DNA from 2 places in the Bradyrhizobium sp. LB13.1 genome. Region 1 is predicted to be linked to the other one. Evidence: riboswitches for the same ligand, from Rfam matches in the RefSeq annotation. Region 1 holds a riboswitch; the other holds the start of a gene.
The links. Region 1 has a riboswitch for S-adenosylmethionine ahead of metX (homoserine O-acetyltransferase MetX). Riboswitches for the same ligand answer to the same signal wherever they lie in the genome.
Positions count from the first base shown of each region.

Region 1 (4,410 bases):
CTCGCCGAACAGATTCCACACCCCACCACGGCATCCGCAGCCGCAGTGGGCGGCCGTAGAGGTCGAGCGCCTCGGCACGTTCCATCTTGACGTCGATCGCGTCGCAGAGCTCGACGAAATCCTTGATGGTGCAGAAATGAATGTTGGCGGTGTCATACCAGCTTGCGGGCAGATTTTCCGTGCGCGGCATGTGGCCTCCAATCAGGAGCTGGAGCCGCATCTTCCAGAAGCCGAAATTCGGGAACGACACGATGGCGCGGCGGCCGATGCGCAGGAGGTTCTCCAGCACGACCTTGGGCTGCCGCGTCGCCTGCAGCGTCTGCGACAGGATCACGTAGTCGAAGGCGTCGTCGGGATAATTGATGAGGTCGGTGTCGGCATCGCCCTGCACCACCGCGAGCCCCTTGGCGACGCAGCGGTTGACGCCCTCGCGCGACAGCTCGATGCCGCGGCCGTCGATGCCGCGGGTCTCCAGCAGTTGCAGCAGGTCACCCTCGCCGCAACCGACGTCGAGCACCTTCGAGCCCGGCTTGACCATCTCCGCGACCAGCAGATGGTCGGCGCGAAACTGACCGGATTGCCCGGTGGCAAGGCCCCCCAGCGGCAACGCTTCCTGTACAGACATGGCTATCCGTCCCTGAGGGTGAGTCCGCGGGCCTTGCCTGCCGATTGCAGGAAGGCGCGGGAGATATCAAGGAATTCGGGCACGTCGAGCAAGAAGGCGTCGTGGCCGCGATCGGTCTCGATCTCGGCGAACGACACCCGCGCGCTCGATGCGTTCAGCGCATGTACCAGCGCGCGCGATTCCGAGGTCGGGAACAGCCAGTCGCTGGTGAAGGAGACCACGCAGAAGCGAGTCTGGATTGCCGCGAACGCCTTCGCCAGCACGCCGCCATGGTCGCCGGCGATGTCGAAATAATCCATCGCCCGCGTCAGATAAAGATAGGAATTGGCGTCGAAGCGCTCGACGAAGGACGAGCCCTGGTAACGCAGATAGGACTCGACCTGGAAGTCGGCATCGAACGAGAAGGTCGGCAGTTCGCGGTCCTGCATGCGCCGACCGAATTTGCGATGCAGCGCGGCGTCCGAGAGATAGGTGATGTGCGCCGCCATCCGCGCCACAGCGAGGCCGCGATGCGGATGGAGGCCGTGCTCGGCATAGCCGCCACTGTGCCAATCGGGATCGGCCATCACGGCCTGCCGGCCAAGCTCGTGGAACGCGATGTTCTGCGCCGAGTGCCGCGTCGAGCAGGCAATCGCCAGCGCGGAGAACACGCGGCTCGGATATGCCGCGGTCCATTGCAGCACTTGCATGCCACCCATCGAGCCGCCGACCACCGCGAACAACGTGTCGATGCCGAGCCGGTCAATCAGCATGGCCTGCGCGCGCACCATGTCGGGGATGGTGATGACAGGAAAATCGAGGCCCCAGACCTTGCCGGTCGCGGGATTGATCGAAGCCGGACCGGTCGAGCCCATGCAGCCGCCGATCACGTTGGAGCAGATGATGAAGTAGTGTTGAGGATCGATCGGTCGGCCGGGGCCGACCAAGGTGTCCCACCAGCCGGGTTTGCCGGTGACGGGATGCACGTTGGCAACATGCTGGTCGCCGGTCAGCGCATGGCAGAGCAGAACAGCGTTGGAGCGATCGGCATTGAGCACGCCATAGGTTTGATAGGCGATCTGGAATGGGCTGAGATCGACACCGCAATCGAGCCGCAGCGGCTGCTCCGTGCCGAACTGCGCGACCTGCGAGCTCGGATGATCCACCTCGTGCGACCGCTCGTCGGCAGTGATCGCGGGACTCGGAATTGACTGGACGCCAACCATCTGACCATCGACCTCGTTTGCGATCGTAGTGGTGACCGCATTGACATCAGGCCATAAAAAACCCGGCCTGAACGATAGGTTCGGCCGGGATCGAAAGGGTCCCCGGCCTGTTTAGCGAGTTTTTTAACGTGGCTGCAAGCCGGCCGGCTCAAATGACCACGGAACGCGTAAAAGCTACCGTCTTGGACGGTTTTCGTCAAGTCGCGGCCCGGATCAACCAAATTCGCCTGTCGCGCCATCGGCGGAACGGGTCCCATTTCCCTTTGCATTTCTCTTTGCTTTCGCGGCCCTGACTGCCTAATCAGGACAGATAGCAGCGGTGTCGGCTCGACTGATCCGCATTGGAACGCCCTCAACAACGCCTGTCAGACATGTCCCAACGTCCGCCCGCGCCACCATCTCTCCAGGAATTGCGCAAGGAGATCGACGCGATCGACGAGGGCATGCACCGTCTGTTGATGCAGCGCGGCGACATCATCGATCGCCTGATCCAGGTGAAGCAGACCCAGGAGGTCGGCTCGGCGTTCCGTCCGGCGCGCGAGGCTTCCATGATGCGTGACCTCGTCCAGCGTCATCGCGGCATCCTGCCGCTCGACACGGTCGAGAGCATCTGGCGCGTCATCATCGCGACCTTTACCTATGTCCAGGCGCCGTTCTCGGTGCACGCCGACATCTCGGCAAGCGAGCCGGCCATGCGCGATTCCGCGCGATTCCATTTCGGCTTCACCGTGCCTTACGTCGCGCATTTCAGCGCGCAGGCGGCGGTCGAGGCCGTCGCGAAGTCCAAGGGCGATCTGGGACTGGTCTCGGCGACCTCGAGCCGCACGCCATGGTGGCTGTCGCTGGAAGAAGCCGGTGCGCCAAAGATCATCGCGCGGCTGCCCTTCGTCGAGCGCGCGGACCATCCGGCGGCGTTGCCCGTGTTTGCGGTCTCGCGCGTCGCCGACAGCGCCCTGGTGACGGAGGTCGAGACCTTCAGCGTGCGCGTGTCGGGGTGGAACGCCGAGGTCGCGCGCGCCCTGTCGCCGCTCGCCGAGATCGTGGCCGTGCCCGATACCGCCTTCGACGGCGCCGCGCTGCTGGTCTCGGTCACCGCGACGAGCAGCCTCGACAAAATCAAGACTGCCCTGATCGAGGCGGGGGCCTCGGTGCGCTCCACGGCCCTCGTCGGCAGCCATGCAACGCGCTATACGGTGCCCCCGACCGGGTCGAAATCGTAAGTCGCGAACCGCCTAAGCCACTCCGGAGTTGAAGATGTCCCGCCCCGTGCCGAATCCCGGCATTCTCGATATTGCGCCCTACACGCCCGGCAAGAGCCCGGTGGCAGAGCCGGGCCGCAAGGTCTTCAAGCTCTCGGCCAACGAGACGCCGTTCGGGCCGTCGCCGAAGGCGATCGAGGCGTTCAAGAACGTTGCGGATCATCTGGAAGACTATCCGGAAGGAACCTCGCGCGTGCTGCGCGAAGCGATCGGGCGCACCTTCGGGCTCGATCCCAATCGCATCATCTGCGGCGCCGGCTCGGACGAGATCCTCAATCTGCTCGCCCACACCTATCTCAGCCAAGGCGACGAGGCGATCTCCACCACGCACGGCTTCCTGGTCTACCCGATCGCGACCATGGCGGTCGGCGCCAGGAACGTCGTTGCAGCGGAGAAGAACCTCACCTCCGACGTCGACGCCATTCTCAAGGCCGTGACGCCGCGGACAAAACTGGTCTGGCTCGCCAACCCCAACAACCCGACCGGCACCTATCTCCCGTTCGACGAGGTCAAGCGCCTGCGCGCCGGCCTGCCCTCGCACGTGCTGCTGGTGCTGGACGCAGCCTATTGCGACTACGTCTCGCGCAATGATTACGAGATGGGGATCGAGCTCGTCGCCACCACCGAGAACACGGTCGTGACGCACACCTTCTCCAAGATCCATGGTCTTGCGGCGCTGCGCATCGGCTGGATGTTCGGCCCCGAGCACATCATCGACGCGGTCAACCGCATCCGCGGACCCTTCAACGTGTCGACGCCGGCGATGTACGCTGCCGTTGCCGCGATCGAGGACACCGGCCACCAAGCCATGTCGAAGCAATTCACCGAGACCTGGCGCAACTGGCTAACCGAGGAGATCGGCAAGCTCGGGCTGAAGGTGACGCCGAGCGTCGCCAATTTCGTGCTGATCCACTTCCCGACCGAGGGCAAGACCTGCGGACGCGGCCGACGCCTTCCTCACCAAGCGCGGGCTGGTGCTGCGCGGGTTAAAGAACTACGGCCTGCCGTATTCGCTGCGCATGACCATCGGCACCGAGGAGGCCAATCGTCTCGTCGTCGAGGGCCTGCGCGACTTCATGGCCGGCAGATGAGCGCGACCCCGCACTTCCAGCGCGTCGCGCTGATCGGCTTCGGCCTGATCGGCGGCTCGATCGCCCGTGCTGCGAAGCTCCAGGGCCTGGCCGGCGAAATCGTCACCACCGCGCGCTCGGAGAAGACGCGCGCACGCGTGATGGAGCTCGGCATCGTCGACCAGGTCGTCGCGACCAATGCAGAGGCGGTGAAGGACGCCGATCTGGTCATCCTTTGCATTCCCGTCGGC
Region 1 is NZ_JBSRYQ010000001.1:7,441,160-7,445,569, forward strand. It holds partial or broken gene metW (methionine biosynthesis protein MetW) at 1-625, opposite strand, end outside; gene metX (homoserine O-acetyltransferase MetX) at 628-1,830, opposite strand; SAM riboswitch at 1,921-2,000, opposite strand; gene ACVWYI_RS36060 (chorismate mutase) at 2,202-3,050, shown strand; partial or broken gene hisC (histidinol-phosphate transaminase) at 3,085-4,180, shown strand; gene ACVWYI_RS36070 (prephenate/arogenate dehydrogenase family protein) at 4,177-4,410, shown strand, end outside.

Region 2 (4,410 bases), 6.3 Mb from region 1:
GCATCCGCCGTGCCGCGACGCGTGACGACGGTGAGGATCAGGCCGGTGAAGTAGGCGTGATAGAGATCGGCAACCGCGCGCCAGCGTTTCCATTGAGCTTCCTGCGCGGGATCTGATGCGGCGGTCATGTTCGCTCCCGATCGTTATTTTGATCGAGTGTGTCACTGCATTGGGTGACGGACAACCTGAACCGCACGCAGGACGCCCTGCACGGCGGCCCGCCAATTCCGCATCACGAATTGTGAGTGGCTTTGGCGGCGCGCTCGCGCTCGACGCGCTCGGTCACGTCGCGCGCCATGGCGACCGATCCCTGCACCGCGCCGCCGGCGTCCCGCACCAGCGCGAATGTCATCTCGATGTAGAGCTTGCGGCCGCTCTTGTGCAGCGCGCGGGTCAGTGTCGGCTTGCCCGCGAGCTTCATCGCGCCGCTGGCAAACGCGGCCTCGAAGCCCTTCCAGTGCGCGGCGCGCAGATGTTCGGGAATGATGAGGTCGAGATTCTGGCCCAGCGCTTCGTCCGCGGCGAAGCCGAACAGCGCGGTCGATGCACGATTCCAGCGCGTGATCGTGCCCGACGGATCGGAATAGATCAGCGCGTCGGCGACGTCGTTGACAATATGTGCGTCCAGTTGGGATGAATTGGTCATGTCAACACCTTGTGGCCCGGATGATCACTACACCCGAAAGTGCTTGCTCAGCTTCAGGCCCTGTGCCTGGTAGTTCGAGCCGATGCGCTGACCGTACATGGCGTCGGGGAGGGCCAGCATCTTCTCGTAGACGAGCCGGCCGACGATCTGGCCGTGCTCGAGGATGAAAGGCACTTCGCGCGAGCGGACCTCGAGCACGGCGCGCGATCCCAGCCCGCCCGCACCGGCATAGCCGAAGCCGGGATCGAAAAATCCGGCGTAATGCACGCGGAACTCGCCGACCAGCGGATCGAACGGCACCATCTCTGCGGCGTAATCGGGCGGCACCTGCACGGCCTCTTTCGACGCGAGGATGTAGAACTCGCCGGGATCGAGGATCAAATTGCCGTCGGGACGCGCCGCGATCGGCTCCCAGAAATCGTCAACCGCGTAGCCGGCGCGGCGATCGACGTCGATGACGCCGGTGTGGCGCTTGGCGCGGTAGCCGACGAAGCCGCCGCTCTTTTCGCCGGAGAGATCGACAGACACCGCGACGCCGCCGGTGAGATCGGCATCGTCGACGTCGACGAGACGCTCGGTCGCGTGCAGCGCCTCGAGCTCGTCGATGTTGAGGATGGCATCGCCGGTGCGGAAGCGTACTTGCGACAAGCGCGAGCCCTCGCTGACCAGCACCGGGAACGTCTTCGGGCTGATCTCGGCATAGAGCGGACCGTGATAGCCGGCGCCGATCATGTCGAAGCGGCGGGTGCCGTCGGCGATCACGCGGGTGAAAACGTCGAGCCGGCCGGTCGAGCTCTTCGGGTTGGCGGCCGCGACGATTTCCGGCGGCAGCGCGAGGCTTTCGAGCAGCGGCACAATGTAGACGCAGTTGGTCTCCAGCACCGCGCCGTCGGCAAGGCTGAACTCGTGCAGCTTCAACTCGTCGATGCGCTCGGCGACGGTGGCGCCGGGGCCGGGCAGGGAAGCTGGCGCGGACGCGATAGGCGATGTCGCCGAGGCGAAGGTCGAGGCTTGCCGGCTGGATCTGGCTTTCGACGAAGTCGTATGCGGGCAGGATGAGACCGCCCTCCGCCATCGCCGCGATCATGCGGTCGGGCAGGATACCATTGGCGTCGGCGGCAACCGTGAACGTCAACCGAGGGTCCTCATCAGGCGGGCAAATGCATCCCGACATGCGGGAAATACTAGCGTTTTACGGCTATCCGATGGACGTCTTGACGGAAAGGGCATTGCGGAATATGAGCATGACTTATCCCGTGGTGATTTGAGCCGGCCGGCTTGCAGCCACGTTAAATAAGTCGCTAAACAGGCCGGGGACCTCTGTGATCCCGGCCCGTGGAGATATTCCAGGCCGGTTTTTTTGTGACCATTTTCGATGGTCACGCAGAGGAGGTCCTATGTCGAAGTCCCCGGCGCCAACCGCGCAATACCGTCCCGAAACCCGTCTGGTCCATTCCGGTACCCTGCGCTCGCAATATGGCGAGACGTCGGAGTCGCTGTTCCTGACCCAGGGCTACGTCTACAACAGCGCCGAGGAGTGCGAGGCGCGGTTCAAGGGCGAGGACCCCGGCTTCATCTATTCACGCTACTCCAACCCGACCATACAGATGTTCGAGCGGCGCATGATCGAGCTCGAAGGCGCCGAAGCGGCGCGCTCGGCCGCGACCGGCATGGCCGCGGTGACGACCGCGATCCTGGCGCCGCTCAAGACCGGCGATCACGTCGTGGCCTCGCGCGCGCTGTTCGGCTCGTGCCTCTACGTCGTGCAGGATTTGCTGCCGCGCTATGGCATCGAGACGACGCTGGTCGATGGGCTCGATCTCGACCAGTGGCAGCGCGCGGTGAAGCCGAACACCAAGACGTTCTTCCTGGAGAGCCCGACCAATCCGACGCTCGACGTGCTCGACATTCCCGGGATTGCCGAGATCGCGCACAGCGGCGGCGCGCGGCTCGTCGTCGACAACGTGTTCGCCACCCCGATCTGGCAGAGCCCGCTCGCGCTCGGCGCCGACGTCGTGGTCTATTCCGCGACCAAGCACATCGACGGCCAGGGCCGCTGTCTCGGCGGCATCATCCTGTCCTCGGAAGCGTTCATCGCCGAGCACATCCACAATTTCATGCGCCAGACCGGGCCGTCGATCTCGCCGTTCAACGCCTGGGTCCTGCTCAAGGGCCTGGAGACGCTGGGCGTGCGCGTGCGCGCGCAGACCGAGACGGCGGCGCGCATCGCGGACGTGCTGGCGAGCCATCCGAAGATTTCGCGGCTGGTGTTTCCCGGCCGCGCCGACCATCCGCAGGCTGCATTGGTGAAGAAGCAGATGCGCGGCGGCTCGACGCTGGTCGGCTTCGAGGTCAAGGGCGGCAAGCAGGGTGCGTTCCGCGTGCTCAACGAGCTCAAGCTGGCGAAGATCTCGAACAATCTCGGCGACGCCAAGAGCCTTGTCACGCATCCCGCCACGACGACGCATCAGCGCCTGAAGCCGGAGGATCGTGCCGCCCTCGGCATCAGCGAGGGTTTTATCCGCTTCTCGGCGGGGCTCGAGCATCCGGATGATCTGATCGAAGATCTGACCGCGGCGCTGGAGAAGGCGTGAGGTGCTGGTCGTCCCGGCTCCCGTGCGCAATTGCGCACTAGGCCGGGACGACCATTACATCGGCCGGTACGTCCGCACGTCCGCCGGCACGTTCACGCCGAGCTTGATCTGGCCGACGGAACGGATGATGTCGTCGCCGAGGAGCTGGGCGAAGCAGGCGTAGCCCCAATCGTTCATGTGCAGGCCGTCGGCGATCACAAAGCTCTCGACCGGAAGCGATTGCTTTTCGTGCCAGTCGCGCATCACCTCGAAGCGCGGGAAGATGCCGACGTGACGGAGCTCGGCGACCTTGCCGAGCAGCTTCACCATCTTGCCGGCGCTCTCCGCGCGCTGGTTGACGGCAGGCGAATATTGCGGATCGACCAGCACGACGTCGGCATCGCCGGCGGCCTGGATGCGGCCGATGCCGTCCTCAACCATCTTCGCGGTCTCGCCGGGATCGAGATTGCGCAGCACGGCATTGGTGCCGACCTGCCAGATCACCAGATCCGGATGCACGTCGATCACCGCCTTCTGGAGCCGCTTCATCATCTCGGGCGCGTCCTCGCCGCCGACGCCGGCATTGACGACCGTGATATCGGCGGTCGGATAATGCCGGTGCAGCTGCGCGGCAAGGCGATTGGGATAGTTGAACTCCGGCGAGCTCGCGCCGAATCCTGCGGTCGACGACGAGCCGAACGCGACGATGACGACGGGCTGGCCGGCGACGAGCTTGCCCGCGACATGCGGCAGCGTGCCCATCGCCTTCGCGCCGCCCTTCGGCGACAGGCAGGGGACGCGGCTGAAGATGTCGCCGGCGGATTTCGCGACCTGCTTCACCTTGTCGATGGCGCGCGCCGTGATGCCGCGCTGGTCGGGGGACGTCGCGGGCGACGGTGGTCTGGGACGGTGAAGCGGAAGCGGGATTAGCCGATTGCTGCGGGGCCGGCGTTGCCTGCGCGGCCGGCTCCTGCGCGCGCGACTGCGATACAGGCGTTAGCAACAGCAACGCCGCCGCAGCGGGCGCAGCCAGCCATGCCGTCAGGCAAAAAGGGCGGAGAGAACTCATTAACGCTAGACCTCAATTTTGCTGCTGGGCCGGCTCCAGGTGGGCAGCGTCGATGACGAACTGTGCCAACGCCCGGCCAAGGCAATCATGGACCTGTTTCGCCAGCTCAAGCCCGCGCGACG
Region 2 is NZ_JBSRYQ010000001.1:1,131,656-1,136,065, reverse strand. It holds gene ACVWYI_RS05300 (hypothetical protein) at 1-128, opposite strand, end outside; gene ACVWYI_RS05295 (PAS domain-containing protein) at 233-646, opposite strand; partial or broken gene ACVWYI_RS05290 (2'-deoxycytidine 5'-triphosphate deaminase) at 674-1,820, opposite strand; SAM riboswitch at 1,893-1,972, shown strand; gene ACVWYI_RS05285 (O-succinylhomoserine sulfhydrylase) at 2,044-3,240, shown strand; partial or broken gene ACVWYI_RS05280 (SGNH/GDSL hydrolase family protein) at 3,295-4,288, opposite strand; gene ACVWYI_RS05275 (SGNH/GDSL hydrolase family protein) at 4,301-4,410, opposite strand, start outside.
Region 2: it holds a riboswitch for S-adenosylmethionine, as region 1 does, so the genes downstream of both, ACVWYI_RS05285 (O-succinylhomoserine sulfhydrylase) here and metX (homoserine O-acetyltransferase MetX) in region 1, are expected to answer to the same signal.